DNA from 2 places in the Kocuria flava genome. Region 1 is predicted to be linked to the other one. Evidence: riboswitches for the same ligand, from Rfam matches in the RefSeq annotation. Region 1 holds a riboswitch; the other holds the start of a gene.
The links. A riboswitch is a leader RNA that binds a small molecule or an ion and turns the genes downstream of it on or off. The one in region 1 is predicted to bind S-adenosylmethionine.
Positions count from the first base shown of each region.

Region 2: it holds a riboswitch for S-adenosylmethionine, as region 1 does, so the genes downstream of both, AS188_RS08140 (bifunctional o-acetylhomoserine/o-acetylserine sulfhydrylase) here and AS188_RS00495 (MFS transporter) in region 1, are expected to answer to the same signal.

Region 1 is NZ_CP013254.1:106,743-114,325, reverse strand. It holds gene AS188_RS00505 (pyridoxal-phosphate-dependent aminotransferase family protein) at 1-757, shown strand, start outside; partial or broken gene AS188_RS00500 (LLM class flavin-dependent oxidoreductase) at 753-1,958, opposite strand; gene AS188_RS00495 (MFS transporter) at 1,990-3,468, opposite strand; SAM riboswitch class IV at 3,502-3,617, opposite strand; gene AS188_RS00490 (stealth family protein) at 3,792-5,207, opposite strand; gene AS188_RS00485 (DNA-formamidopyrimidine glycosylase family protein) at 5,453-6,292, opposite strand; gene AS188_RS00480 (Lhr family ATP-dependent helicase) at 6,332-7,583, opposite strand, start outside.
Region 2 is NZ_CP013254.1:1,826,305-1,833,887, reverse strand. It holds gene AS188_RS08150 (alpha/beta hydrolase) at 1-622, opposite strand, end outside; gene metX (homoserine O-acetyltransferase MetX) at 654-1,838, opposite strand; gene AS188_RS08140 (bifunctional o-acetylhomoserine/o-acetylserine sulfhydrylase) at 1,835-3,211, opposite strand; SAM riboswitch class IV at 3,289-3,403, opposite strand; gene AS188_RS08135 (VOC family protein) at 3,625-4,263, shown strand; gene AS188_RS08130 (CPBP family intramembrane glutamic endopeptidase) at 4,387-5,184, opposite strand; gene AS188_RS08125 (S9 family peptidase) at 5,396-7,567, shown strand.

The DNA of each region.
Region 1 (7,583 bases):
GCTCGTGGACGCCGTCACCTCGATCGGCGGCAGCGAGCTGCGCGCCGACGACTGGGGCGTGGACATCGGCTACGCCGGCACCCAGAAGTGCCTGGGCGTGGCCCCCGGCCTGGCGCCGTTCACGATCTCGGACGAGGCCTTCGACCGGCGCGTGCCGCACCCCCGCTCCTGGTACCTGGACCTGGGGATGCTCGGCGGCTACGTGGGGGAGGCCCAGGGCCGGGCCCGGACCTACCACCACACCGCCCCGACCGCGATGATCGCCTCCCTCGACGCCGCCCTCGAGCGGATCCTCGACGAGGGCCTCGAGGCGGTCCGGGACCGCCACCGGCGCGCGGGCGAGACCCTCCAGGCCGGGCTTCAGGAGATGGGCCTGGAGCTCTTCGCCGCCGAGGGCGCCCGGCTGCCGCAGCTGACCACGGTGAAGGTGCCCGAGGGCGTGGACTCCGCGCGCGTGCGCGCCCACCTGCTCGAGCACTTCTCCCTCGAGATCGGCGCCGGGGTCAAGGAGCACGCCTCGAGCGTGTGGCGGATCGGGCTCATGGGCCCCAACGCCACCGAGGAGTCGGCGGCGTTCGTGCTGGACGCGCTCGGCCGGGCCCGTTGCGGGTGCGCTAGCGCGCCGCGGGCACCGGGCGGAACCCGGCGCCGTAGTGGTCGGGGGCCAGCCGCGGCCCCTCGCCCAGCACCGTCTCGCGCAGCGTGGCCCCCGGGGCGGGCTCCTCCAGCAGGCCGCGGCGGCGCAGCTCCGGGCTGACCAGGCGGGCGAAGCGCTCGAAGTCGCCCGGCCGCACGGCGGCGTTGACGTTGAAGCCGTCGACGTCGGCCACCCGCGCCCACCGCTCCAGCCCGTCGGCGACCGTGGCGGGGGAGCCGGCCAGCACGGGCCCGCGCCCGCCGATGCTCACGAACTCGGCCAGCAGCCGCGGGGTCCACACCCGGTCCGGGTCCAGCGTGGTGAACGAGGCCAGGGCCGACCGGTTGCCGTCCGTGGTCACGTACTCCAGCGGCGCGTCCGGGTCGGCCCCGGAGAGGTCCACCCCCGTCCAGCCGGCGAACAGCGCCAGGGCCGCCTCGACGTCCACGTGGCGGCGGTAGTCCTCGAGCCGGGACAGGGCCTCGGCGTCGGTGTCCGCGACGACGACGTTGACGTTGGAGAAGACCTTCACCCGCCGCGGGTCCCGGCCCCGGCCGGCGGCCTCCGCCCGCACGGCCCGCACCCACCCGGCCGTCTGCTCGGCGGTGGGGCCGCTGAAGAACACGGCCTCGGCGTGCTTGGCGGCGAAGGCCCGGCCCCGGGTCGAGGCCCCCGCCTGGAAGAGCAGCGGGGTGCGCTGCGGCGAGGGCTCCACGAGGGCGGGGCCCGGGACGCTGAAGCGCTCGCCCTCGTGGCCGATGCCCCGCACCCGGGAGGGGTCCACGTAGACGCCGGCGGCGGGGTCGGCGACCACGGCGTCGTCGTCGAAGGAGGACTCCCACAGCCGGTAGACCACGTCGAGGTACTCCTCGGCCCGGTCGTAGCGCTCGTCGTGGGGCACCTGGCGGTCCTGGCCGAGGTTGCGGGCGGCGGAGTCCTGGTAGGAGGTGACGATGTTCCACGCCACCCGCCCGCCGGTGAGGTGGTCCAGGGTGCTCAGCCGCCGGGCGAGGGCGTACGGGTGCTCGTAGCTGACCGAGGCGGTCACGCCGAAGCCGATCCGCTCGGTGACGGCCGCGAGGGCCGGCACGAGCAGGAGGGGGTCGAGCATCGGGAACTGCACCCCGCCGCGGGCCGCGGCGTCCCCGCTGCCGCCGTGGACGTCGTACTGGCCCAGGACGTCGGCGAAGAAGATCCCGTGGAACCCGCCGTCCTCGAGCGTGCGCGCGAGCCGGGTCCAGTGCGCGAGGGAGGTGTAGTCCCGGGAGCGGTCCTCGGGGTGGCGCCACAGCCCGGGGGACTGGTGCACGGGCACGGCCATCTCGAAGGCGTTCAGGAGCAGGGGGCGGGGCTCAGACGAGGGCATCGGCGGCCTCCTCGGGTCGTCCGGGACCGCCGGCGGCCCCGGGGGCGGTGCGGCCGGCGGGGGTCCCGGCCGCGGGGGCGTCGGGGGCGGGGCCCGACCCCGTCGCGGACACCGGCTCGGGCCCCGGCGCGGACGCCGGGTCCGTCACCGGGTCGGCCGCGGCCAGGGCCGCGACGACGCTCAGCGCGGCGAGCACGCCCACGTAGGCGCAGATCAGCCACGGGCTGCCGCCGCCGAGGGCCAGCAGGGCCGCGGCGATGAACGGGGTCATCCCGCCGGAGACGATCGTGCCGACCTGGTAGCCCAGGGAGACCCCGCTGTAGCGCAGGTGCACCGGGAACTGCTCGGCGAACCACGCCGCCTGCGGGCCGTAGATCGAGTCGTGCAGCCAGTTCATGACCACCAGGTACACCAGGGGCAGCAGCACGAGCGGGCCGAGGTCCAGGAACAGGAAGTAGGGCCAGATCAGCACGGCGGTCGCCGCGGCGGAGACCACCGCGAGCCGGCGCCGGCCCCACCGGTCCGAGAGCCAGCCCCAGAACGGTCCCGAGGCCAGGCCCACGGCCGAGGCGACGAGGATCGCGATCAGCCCCGCGGAGGAGTCCCCGCGCCGGTCGGCGAGGTAGGTGAGGGTGTAGACGGTGAGCACGGAGTACAGGGCGGGCTGGACGGTGCGCAGCCCGATGGTCACGAGCACCCCGCGGCGGCCCTCGCGCAGCACCTGGCGCACGGGCGAGGTGGCCACCTCGTCGCGGGCGCGCAGCTCGCGGAACTCCTCGGCGTCGTCCACCCCGAGGCGGATGAGCAGCCCGATCGCCACGAGCAGGGCGCTGGCGAGGAAGGGCAGCCGCCAGCCGAAGGCCTGGAACTGCTCGTCCGTCAGCAGCAGCTGCACCAGGGCGAAGGCGCCGGTGGCCAGCAGCATCCCGGCGGCCGAGCCGATCTGGGTGAAGCTGCCGAACAGGCCCCGGCGGGACGCGGGGGCGTGCTCGACCGACAGCAGGGCGGACCCGCCCCACTCGGCGCCGGCGGAGAGCCCCTGCAGCAGGCGCAGGGTCACGAGGGCGGCCACGGCGAACCAGCCGGCGGTCGCGAACGTGGGCAGGGCGCCGATCAGGGTCGAGGCCACGCCCATGGTCAGCAGCGAGGCCACTAGCAGCGCCTTGCGCCCGATCCGGTCGCCCAGGTGGCCGGCGACGATCCCGCCGAGGGGCCGGACGAAGAACGCGATGGCGAAGGTCGCGAACGAGGCCAGCAGCGAGCCCAGCTCCGAGTCGGAGGGGAAGAACTGCTTGTTGAACACCAGCGCGGCGGCGGTGCCGTAGAGGTAGAAGTCGTACCACTCGATGGTGGTGCCGACGAAGGCGGAGGACAGCACCCGCTTCTTGCGCAGCAGCGACCGGCCCACCGAGGTGGAGCCGTGGGGCGCGGGCGGGGACGGCGCGACGGGGCGCGGCACGGTCATGGGATCTCCCTGGGGGCGGGCGGCTCGCACGAGACGCCGTACTTACCCGCGCGGTGGTGACACGGGCCGAATCCTCACCTGGGGCACCCCGCTACAGCGTCGAGGGTTGCCGTCCGGCCAGCCAGGGCTTCGCACCGGAGCTCATGATTCTCGGGGACGACGCTAGGGGCCGGGCCCGCCCCGCGCCCAGCCGTGCGACGACGTGTCACGGCCCGGCCCGTCATGACGTCACACTTGCGTCCGGAGCCCGCACCGGTCCCCGGCCGGGAGGCCCGCTCCTGCCCCCGCGGGGCACCGGCGCCCTGCCGCGGCGGGGAGCCGGGCTACTTCTCCCAGGGCGCGGGCACGGGGAAGTAGCGCTCCAGGAACTCGCGCATCCGCTCGGCGCGCTCGGCGGCGGGGACCTCGGGGAAGCTGCCGTCGTTGAGGCAGAACATGTCGAGCCCGCGCTTGGCCAGCAGCCGTTCCATCCGCTGCAGGCCGGCCTCGGTCGTGGTGTCCACGTACGCGGTGCGGGCGGTGTCCTGGGTCACGGCCCGCCCGGCGAGCAGCGCGTAGTAGTGGTAGAGCGAGTTCGTCACGGAGATGTTGCCCGCGGCGCGGAACCGGCTGGCGGCCGTGCGCCGGAACTCCTCCGGGAACTCCTGCTCGAGCTCGGTGACCACGCTGCGGCGCAGCGGCGCGGCGCAGTGCTCGAGGTGGCGGGTGGTGATCCGCCCGAAGCGCTCCCACAGCAGCTTCCGGTTGACCCGGGCCGCGTTCTCGAACCCGGAGCGCTCGGGGTGGCCCTCGCCCAGGCCGATGCGGGTGGAGGCCTCCACGAACTTCGTGACCCCGCCCGGGGAGAAGAACAGCGACGGGCCGATCTGGCGGCCGAAGAACATGTCGTCGTTGGAGTACAGGAAGTGCTCGGCGAGCCCCTCGATCCGGTGCAGCTGCGCCTCCACCGCCTGCGAGTTGTAGATCGGCAGCACGGAGGTGTCCTCGAAGAACTCCTCGCTGCGCACGATCCGCACCCGCGGGTGCTCGGCCAGCCAGGCCGGGGGCGCCGAGTCGGTGGCGATCCAGATGGTCCGCACCCAGGGGGCGAACATGTGCACCGAGCGCAGCGCGTACTTCAGCTCGTCGACCTGCCGGAAGCGGGCCTCGTGGTCGTCGCCCTCGCCCACGACCGCGTCCTCCATGTAGGAGGCCCGCACCCGCCGGTACTCGGGGTCGGAGCCGTCGACCCACGAGAAGACCATGTCGATCTCGAAGTCGATGTCGCTCGCGTGGTCGGCGAACATGTTCTCGATCGTGGCCCACTGCAGCCCGAAGCGCTCCACGGTCCCGCGCACGGCCTCGGCGCGGGAGACGCTGCGGCGGGTCAGGGAGTTCTCCACGGGCAGGCGGATCTCGTCCCGGCCGAACTCCCACAGCTCGATCTGCACGCCGGTCGCCGCCCCGTAGTAGAGGCGGGAGCGCTTGGCGTAGTGCGGCCGGTAGAGGCGGAAGACCCGGGCGTTGCGGCGGTGGGAGAGCTCCCCGTCGGCGAGCAGCTCGGAGGTCTTCTTCTTGGTGTCCATGGGCTTGACGTAGTACGGCTCGCCCTCCGCCGCGGCGACCAGCGCCTCCCGCAGGCGGGTGCGCTCGCGCAGGTCGACGGCGACCACGGGCCGCTCGTCGTTGCCGCGCACCAGCAGGTGGTCGATCCCGGCGGCGTCGAGCACGCCGCGCAGGAACAGCAGGTTCTCGACCATGACCTCGTACGGGGTCCGGTCGGTGATCCGCAGGGCGAAGCGGCCCTTGTAGCGCACGACGTCCTCGCGCTGCTCCAGCGCCGCCGCGGACGCGCGCGAGGCGCTGCGGAACTCGTCGCCGTCCGTCCCGTCCTCGGGGGCCGGGAAGTAGGCGGTGTCGAGCACAGTGGTGTCGATGGTGGTCTCCTCGTGGTCGGTGCCGCGGCTGCGGCGCTCCCAGGATAAGACCTCGCCCGCCCCGGCGGTCAGGCCCGGGGCTGGCAGCGCTCGCAGAACCACACGGCCCGGTCGCGGGGCGGGCCGGGGCCGGGGCGGCCGGGTCCGAGCTCGGCGTCGTCGATGCGGGCCTCCGTGATCCTCGCCCCGCAGCGGCGGCAGGGCTGCCGGCCCCGGCCGTAGACCCAGAACTGCTCCCCGCGCCGGGCCGGGCCGCCCACGGTGGAGCGCTGGGAGCGGTCGCGGTTGACGTGCAGCAGCCGGTGCGCGAGGTCCACGAGCGCCCCGGGGTCCGGGACGTCGGCGACCGCGGTGAAGGGGTGGACCCGGCCGAGGAAGAGCACCTCGTTGCGGTAGACGTTGCCGATCCCAGCGAGGTTGCGCTGGTCCATCAGCGCCGCCCCGATGCGCCGCCCCGGCACCGCCGCCAGCCGGCCGAGGGCCGCGGCCCGGTCCCAGTCGGGGCCCAGCAGGTCCGGGCCGAGGTGGCCCACGACCTCGTCCTCCCCGGCGGTGGGGACGAGGTCGAGCATCCCGAGGTCGAAGCCGACCGCCTGGGCCCGGGCCGTCTCCAGGACCGCCCGGGCCTGGTGGCCGGGCCGCCGCCACCGCGCCCCGCGCGGGTAGACGTGCCACATGCCCTCCATGAGCAGGTGCGAGTGCAGGCTCAGCGGGGTCAGCCCCTCCGGGCCGCCGTCGGTGCGCACCAGCAGGTGCTTGCCGCGGGGCACGACCTCGGTGACGGTCCGGCCGGAGAGGTCGGCGGTCGCGATCGACGGGAAGCGCAGGTCGCTGCGCACGAGCACCTGCCCGGCGAGGGCGCGGCGCAGCAGCGCGGCCTGGCGGTAGACGGTGTCACCCTCGGGCACGGGGTCCTCCTCCGGGGCGGGGCCCGGGCCGCGGCGCGCTCACCGGCGCATCCGCAGCCCGCGCGGGGTCGAGTAGAACCCGCCGGCCAGCAGGGCCTCGCGCACGGCGGTCTCGAGGGGGCCGGGGCCGAGGACCTCCGCGCCGTTGACCTTCTCCACGGTGAGCTTGTCCACGGCCCCGCGCCGGACCGTCTCGGCCACCGCGGGACCGGCGGCGGCCACGGCCGCGGCGTCGTCGTCGAAGACGAGCACCGTGCGCCCGCCGCGCTCGACGTAGAGGACCAGCGTCCCGTCGACGAGCACGACGACGGCGCCGGCCTTGCGCCCGGGCCGGTGCCGCCCCGGGGCCGCCGCACCCCCGTCCGGGGCGGGGGCGGCCACCGGCTGCGGCCACTCCAGGGCAGCCCCGTACGGGTTGGCGGGGTCGGTCGCGGCCAGGGCGAGGACCACCGGCTCCTCCGGGCGGACCTGGTCGTCGGTGCTGAACCCGCGCAGGTGGTCGACCGTGGCCGGCTGGGCGAACTGGGCGGCGCCGAGGCCCTCGACGAAGTAGCCGCGCCGGGCCCGGCCGGTGTCCTCCAGGGTGGAGAGCACCTTGTACATCGTGGCGAAGCCGCCGGGGACCTCCTCGACCGCGACCGGGCCCCTGGTCACGACCCCGTAGCGGTCCAGCAGCAGCTCGGCGGTGGCCGAGGCGCGCAGCGTGGGCTCCAGCGGCTCGGGGTCCAGGCGGGACCAGCGCCCGGCCACGAGGGGGGCGTCGTGGCGCTCGAGCACGCCGGCCCCCGCCCGGCCCGCGGCAGGGCCGCCGGGGCGCGGGCCGGTGCCGGAGCGCAGCCGGGCCGCCCCGCGCCGGACGGTGGAGCGGCCCCGCGGGGTGCGCGGTCCGTGCCGGTGGGCGGCCCGGCCGCCGGCGAGCAGCGAGCGCACCGGCAGGAACGTGTCGTTGGTGACGAGCCCGGCCCACACGAGGTTCCACAGGGCCGTGGTCAGCTCCCCGGCGGGCACGGGCTCCCCGGTCGCGTCGAGGCGGGCCAGCAGCTGGGGGAAGAACCAGGCGCCGCCGGTGCCCAGGGCCTCCAGGACCCGCCGCTCGAGGGCGGAGCCGAGGAACGCGGCGCGCTCGGCGAGGACCTCGGCCGGCGGCAGGGTGAGGGCGGCGGCCTCGCTCAGGTGCAGCGACACCCACCCGTCGTCGCCGGCGAGGGACCCGGCCCCGGCCCACAGGACCTCGCCGGAGGCGGTGAGCTCGTCCAGCAGCTCGGGCCGGTAGTCGGCCACGCGGGCGGCG
Region 2 (7,583 bases), 1.7 Mb from region 1:
GGCCGATGCCGTGGCCGATCCCGGTGTACTGGACCTTCATGGCGTCGGCGTGCTCGAGCGCCCACTCGGCCGTGGCGTCCACGAGCGCCGGCGGGATGACCGGGTCCTGCGGGTCCCGGCCCCAGAACAGCGGCAGCGGCCGCTCCCGCAGCCGGGCGTCGTCGAAGGCGGGGTGCTCCCCCGGGACCACGAACCCGGACAGCCCCACGACCGCGGCGATCTCCCCGGGCATGTGGCGGGCCAGCGAGGTGGCCATCGCCATGCCCTGGGAGAAGCCCAGCAGGGTGGTGCTCGGGTGCTCGGCGGCGCGCTCGCGCAGCCAGGCGGCCACCGGGAGCACCGCCTCCACGACCGCCTCGGCGGAGAAGCCGAGCTCGCCGGAGAGCGGGAACCACTGGTAGCCCGCCTGCACCGGCTGCGGGGCCCGCAGGGAGACCACGCTGAACTCGGGCGGCAGCGCGGGCAGCAGCCCCATGAGGTCCTGCTCGTGGGAGCCGTAGCCGTGCAGCAGCACGAGCAGCGGGGTCCCGGGGCGGGCGTCGGCGTCGTTGCTCCACACGGCGAACGGCGCGGGGGCCGCACCGGGGTGGGCGGTCGTGGGATCGGCGGGGGCGTCGGTCATGGTCCCCAGTGTGCCACCCGCCGCGGACGGCTCAGTCCTCCCGCAGGACGGTCTCCACGAGCAGCTTCCCGAGCTGGGGGCCCTCGATGAGGAACCCGTCGTGACCGGAGGGCGAGGTGAGGGTGCGCCGGCGCACCTCCCCCGGCAGGGCCGCGGCCAGGACGTCGGACTCGTGCGGCAGGTAGAGCCGGTCGGAGTCCACCGCGGCCACGAGCCACTCGCACGAGGCGCGGGCCAGCGCCTCCTCGAGGGTGCCGCGGCCGCGGGCGACGTCGTGGGACATCAGGGCCTCGTTGACCACGAGGTAGGAGTTGGCGTCGAAGCGCCCGGCGAGCTTGGAGGCCTGGTGGTCGAGGTAGCTCTCCACCTGGTAGCGGCCTCGTTCGGCCGGGCGGGCGCCGATCACGTCCCGCTCCCCCTGCGGGGTGCGCCCGAAGCGGTGGTGCAGCTCCGCGGCGGAGCGGTAGGTGACGTGGGCGATCCGCCGGGCCAGGCCGAGGCCGGCCACGGGGGCGGGGCCGTCGTAGTAGTCGCCGCCGCGGAAGTCCGGGTCCTGGCGGATGGCCAGGTTCTGCGCCTGCCCCCAGGCGATCTGCTCGGCGCTGGACTGGGCGCACGCGGCGATCACGGCGCAGGCGCGCACCCGGTCGGGGACGGTGACGGCCCACTCCAGGGCCCGGGCCCCGCCCATCGACCCGCCGATCACCAGCCGCCACGCGCCGACGCCCAGGGCGTCGGCGAGGGCCTCCTCGGCGCGCACGGCGTCGCGGATCGTGATCATGGGGAAGCGCGAGCCCCACGGCCGCCCCTCGGGGTCCACCTCGGGCGGGGCCGGGCTGGCGGGGCCGGTGGAGCCGTAGCAGCCGCCGACGATGTTGGCGCAGACCACGAACCACCGGTCGGTGTCGATCGCCGCACCGGGACCGACGAGGCCCTCCCACCAGCCGCCGGCCTCGGCGGCGCGCTGCTCGTCCGCGGGGGCGCCGGGACGGGCGCGGCCGGAGGCCACGTGGGTGTCGCCGGTGAGGGCGTGCTCGACCAGCACGGCGTTGGAGCCGTCCGGGGCCAGGGTGCCCCACGTCTCGTAGGCCAGGCGCACCCCGGGCAGCCGGAACCCGGACTCGAGCTCCAGCGTGCCGATCTCGGCGTGGCGCAGCACCCCGTCCTCGCGGACCGGTCCGGGGGCGGCCGCGCCGCGCGGCAGGACCACCGTCATGCCGCGCCCCCGCGGGCCGCGGCGGCGGCGAAGCCTTGCTCGAGGTCGGCGAGGATGTCCTCGACGTGCTCCAGGCCCACGGACAGGCGCACGAAGCCGGGCTCGACCCCGGCGGCCAGCTGCTCCTCGGGCAGCAGCTGGCTGTGGGTGGTCGAGGCGGGGTGGATCACCAGCGAGCGGACGTCGCCGATGTTGGCGACGTTGGAGTGCAGCGTGAGCCCGTCGACGAACGCGGAGCCGGCCTCCCGCCCGCCGTCGAGCACGAAGCCCACGATCGACCCGGCCCCGCGCGGGGCGTACTTGCGGGCGCGGGCGTGCCACGGTGAGGAGGCCAGCCCGGCGTAGGAGACGGAGCGGACGTCGTCGCGGGCCTCGAGCCACCGGGCGACCGCCTCGGCGTTGGCCACGTGGCGCTCCATGCGCAGGGACAGCGTCTCGGTGCCCTGCTCGATGAGGAACGCGTTGAACGGGGAGATCGAGGAGCCGAGGTCGCGCAGCAGCTGCACCCGGGCCTTGAGGATGTAGGAGAGGTTGACGCCGAACGGGCCGTCCGCGCCGAGGGTCTCGGCGTAGACGAGCCCGCCGTAGGACTCGTCCGGCTGGTTGAACCCGGGGAAGCGCTCGGGGTCGCGGCCGTAGTCGAAGCGCCCGGCGTCGACGATCACCCCGCCGATCGCGGTGCCGTGGCCGCCGAGGAACTTGGTCGCGGAGTGCACGACGACGTCGGCGCCCCACTCGAAGGGCCGCACCAGGTAGGGGGTGGCCACGGTGTTGTCCACGATCAGCGGGACCCCGGCGTCGTGGGCGAGGCCCGCGACCGTCTCGATGTCGAGCACGTCGTTGCGCGGGTTGGGGATCGACTCGGCGAAGAAGGCCTTCGTGGTGGGCCGCACGGCCCGCCGCCACGCCTCGGGGTCGTCCGGGTCCTCGACGAACGTGGTCTCGATGCCCAGCTTCGGCAGGGTGTACTTGAAGAGGTTGAACGTCCCGCCGTAGAGGCTCGGGCTGGCCACGACGTGGTCGCCGGCCCCGGCGAGGTTGAGCACCGCGAAGCTCGTGGCGGACTGGCCGGCGCTGAGCATCAGCGCGCCCACCCCGCCCTCGAGGGCGGTGATCCGGTTCTCGACGACCTCGGTGGTCGGGTTGCCGATCCGGGTGTAGATGGGGCCGAGCTCGGCGAGCGCGAAGCGGTCCGCGGCGGCCTGCGCGTCCGGGAAGACGAACGAGGTGGTCTGGTGGATCGGCAGCGCGCGCGAGCCGGTGACCGGGTCGGGGCTCTGGCCGGCGTGGATCTGCCGGGTCTCGAAGGACCAGCCGCCCGGGTTCTCGGGCGTGGGCCGCTCGTCGGTGGTGGTGCGGGGGGACTCGGACATGCCGTGAGCTCCTTGCGGATGGTCAGGGGTCCGGTGTCCGGCCGGAGCGGTGCGGCCGGCTGCGGCCGGGCACCGAGGACCCGCGCTTGCTCGCTCGCCGGGCGCGAGGAGCCTGGTCTTCACCCAGGGCACCCCACCGCGGTGGAGGGTTGCCGGCCAGCTAGCTGGGGCTCGGTGCTGGCGCTCATGACCTGCGGCTCATTCTCTTGAGTCCGGGAACGCGGCGTCAAGCCGGGGCCGCCCGACGGGGCCCGCGCGGCGGCCCCGGACGCTGCGCGCACCGGGCCGGGCAGGATCGTGCACCGGCCCGGGAGGCGGTGCTGCGCCGGTGCGCGGTGCGGCCCGGGCGGGCCCGTGTCGGGGCGGGACGAGCCGATTTGGAGACGAATCTCACAGGGTGCCACGATGTGCCCATGAGAGTCGACCACGTGTCCTACGCCTGCCGCCCCGAGGGCCTCGAGGCCACCACGGAGCGCATCGCCGACCGGCTGGGCATCGAGCCGGTCAAGGGCGGGGTGCACCCGCGCTTCGGCACCCGCAACATGATCCTGCCGCTGACCAACCACCAGTACGTGGAGGTCGTCGAGGTGCTCCAGCACCCCGCGGCCGAGAAGGCGCCCTACGGGCAGGCCGTGCGGGCCCGCTCCGCCGCCGGCGGCGGCTGGCTGGGCTGGGTCGTGGAGGTCGAGGACCTGGCCCCGTTCGAGCGGCGCCTGGGGCGCGAGGCGGTGCCGGGCCACCGGGTGTTCCCGGACGGCCGGTGCCTGCAGTGGCACCAGATCGGCGTCAAGGGTCTCATCGCGGACCCGCAGCTGCCGTTCATGGTGCACTTCGACTCCGCCCCCGAGATGCACCCCTCGCAGGCGCGGATCACGGACGTGGGCCTGCACGGGATGTCCATCGCGGGCTCCCCGGAGCGGGTCACCGACTGGCTGGGCGCGCCGGTCGAGGAGGTGCTCGAGGACCTCGAGGTCGAGTGGCGCTACCCGGAGGGCACGCCGGGGCTGCTCGAGGTGACGTTCACGACCCCCGACGGGGCCGTGACCATCTGAGGCACCGCCCGCCCGGACCACGAGGGGCGGCGTTCGGTGGTTCTCCCCTCCCGGGAGCCGCCGGACGCCGCCCCTCGCGCCGTCCTGCGGGCCGCCGTACCGCGTCCCGCCGGGCCCGGGGGCTCAGCCCAGCAGCCAGGCGCTGCCGAGGAAGCCGACGGCGTCGAGCAGGAAGTGCGCCACCACGAGCGGCATGACCCGGCCCGTGCGCCGGTAGAGCTCGGCGAAGACCAGGCCCATGACCACGTTGCCCAGGAACGGGCCGACGCCCTGGTAGACGTGGTAGAGCCCGCGGAACACGGCGGTCGCGGCGAGCACCGCGGGCCAGCGCCAGCCCAGCCGGGTGAGCCGGTCGGCGAGGAAGGCGACGACGACGACCTCCTCGACCAGCGCGTGGCGCAGCGCCGAGGCCAGCAGCACCGGCACCGTCCACCAGTGCTCCCCCAGCCCCGAGGTGCTGACCGCGGCGGTCAGGCCCAGGGCCCGCCCGGCCGCGTACAGGGCCAGGGTGCCCAGGCCCATGAGCAGGAAGAGCACCGCGCCCAGGCCCAGGTCCGGCCAGGGCATGCGGGCGTCGAGGCCGATCCGGCGCAGCACGGCCGGCAGGGCCGCGGCGGAGCCGGCGAGCAGGTACAGCGCGAGCAGCACCGGCACGAGGTCCAGGCCGATGCCGGCGAGCTGGCGGGCGAGGTCCAGCAGCGGCAGGGGGCTCAGCGCCGGGTTGAGGGTCGCCTGCGCCTCGGCCAGGGGCCCCCGGGCGAGTTGCTCGGCCAGGGAGAGCACGGCGTAGACGGCGGAGGCCCCCAGGGAGACGCCGAGCACGAGCAGGACCTGGGTCCACAGGTCGGCGCGGGCCGAGCCCAGCACGGGGGCGGCGCGGCCGGGGGTCGCGGGCGGGTCGGGGACGGCGGGGGTGCTCATCGGCCCATTATCGGTCCCGCCGCTCCCCGGCCCCGGTTCCCCGGCGCCCTGCGGGACGCCCCCGCTCCGGCTCCCGTCCGGCCCGCCGCCGTCCCGTCGCCGTCCCGGTGCCCGCGCCCCGGCTCCCCCGCCCCGCGGAGGTGTCCCGTCCCCGGCTCCCCCGTCCCACGGGGTGTCCCGCCCGTCGTCCGCGGATCCCTAGGATGGCCCCATGACTGTCCAGCCCCCACGGATCGACCGCCGCCCCGCCCAGCGCGCCTTCCACGGCCACCTCTTCGAGGACCCCTACGAGTGGCTGCGCGAGAAGGAGTCCCCCGAGGTGCTGGCCCACCTCGGGGCGGAGAACGACTACGCGGAGGCCTCCACCGCCCACCTGGGGCCGCTGCGGGAGACGGTCTACGAGGAGATCCGCGCCCGCACCCGGGAGACCGACCTCTCCGTGCCCGAGCGGCGCGGGGACTGGTGGTACTTCGCCCGCACCGTGGAGGGCGGGGCCCACCAGTCCTTCTGCCGGGTGCCCGCCGCCACGACCGGGGATCTTCTCGCCGACTGGACCCCGCCCGTGGTCGAGCCCGGCACCCCCATGCCCGGGGAACAGGTGCTCCTGGACGCCGACGCCGAGGCCGCGAAGCACTCCTTCTACGCCCTGGGCTCCTTCGACGTCGCCGAGGACGGGAGCCTGCTCGCGTGGGCCGAGGACACCACCGGCGACGAGCGCTTCGTGCTGCGCGTGAAGGACCTCGTCACCGGCGCCGTGCTCGCGGACGAGATCCCCGGCGTCTTCTACGGGGCGTTCCTCTCCCCCGACGCCCGGAGCGTCTACTACACGGTGGTCGACGACGCCTGGCGGCCCCACCAGGTGCGCCGCCACGAGCTGGGCACCCCGGTGGCCGAGGACGTCGTGGTGGCGCAGGAGGACGACCCCGGCCTGTGGCTGGGCGCCGGGCTCTCCGCCGACCGGCGGTGGATCCTGCTCGAGGCCGCCTGCTCGGAGTACTCCGAGGTGCGCCTGCTGCCCGCCGACGACCCCGGCGCCGAGCCGCGGGTCGTGCTCCCGCGCACCGACCGGGTGCTCTACGAGGCCGAGCCGTTCCTGCTCGGGGGGCGCGAGCAGATCCTGCTCACCCACGACCACGAGGCCCCCGACTCCCGGGTCTCGCTGATGGACCCCGCCGACCTGGGCCGGCCGGTGGCGCAGGTGGCGCTGCGCGACGTCGTGCCCGCCGTGCCCGGCGAGCGCGTGCACGGCTGCGCCGTCACCGCCGGGCACCTGGTGGTCTCCGTGCGCGCGGGGACCACGCTGCGGGTCCGGCTCGTGCCGCTGGCCGCGCTCGCGGCGGACCCGGCCGCGGCCGCCGTCGAGCCGGCCTTCGGGGAGGAGCTCTACACCGCTACCGTCGCGGCCGCGGAGTTCGACGCCCCCGTGGTGCGGCTGTCCTACACCTCCTTCACCACCCCGCCGCGCGTCTACGACGTCTTCGCGGCCGGGGCCACCGGCGACGACGACGCCCTGCCGGCCGAGCCGCTGCTGCGCCGCGAGGCGACGGTGCTCGGCGGCTACGACCCGGCCGACTACACCGTGGAGCGCGACTGGGCCACCGCCGCCGACGGCACGCGCATCCCCGTCTCGCTGGTCCGGCGCGCCGACCTCGACCCCTCGGTGCCCGCGCCGGTGCTGCAGTACGCCTACGGCTCCTACGAGCACAGCACGGACCCGGCCTTCTCCGTCTCGCGGCTGTCCCTGCTGGACCGCGGCGTGGTGTGGGCGGTCGCGCACGTGCGCGGCGGCGGGGAGCTGGGCCGGTCGTGGTACGAGCACGGGAAGAAGCTGCACAAGGCCAACACGTTCACGGACTTCGTGGCCGTCACCGACCACCTGGCCGCCCGCCCGGACGTGGACGAGCGGCGGATCCTCGTGATGGGCGGCTCGGCCGGGGGCCTGCTCGTGGGCGCGGTGCTCAACCTCGCCCCGGAGAAGTACTGCGGGGCCCTCGCGGCGGTGCCGTTCGTGGACCCGCTGACCTCGATCCTGGACCCCTCGCTGCCGTTGACGGCCCTGGAGTGGGAGGAGTGGGGCAACCCCATCGAGGACCCGCACGTCTACCGGTACATGCGCGAGTACTCCCCCTACGAGAACGTCGGGGCCCGGCCCTATCCCCCGGTGCTCGCGGTCACGAGCCTGCACGACACCCGGGTGCTCTACGTCGAGCCGGCCAAGTGGGTCGCGGCCCTGCGCGAGCGCTCGACCTCCGGGCACCCGGTGCTGCTGCGCTGCGAGATGGCCGGCGGCCACGGCGGGGCCTCGGGCCGGTACGCGCAGTGGCGCGACACCGCCTGGGAGTACGCGTGGGTGCTCGACCAGATGGGCCTGGCCGGCGCCTGAGCCCCCGGGCGCGGGC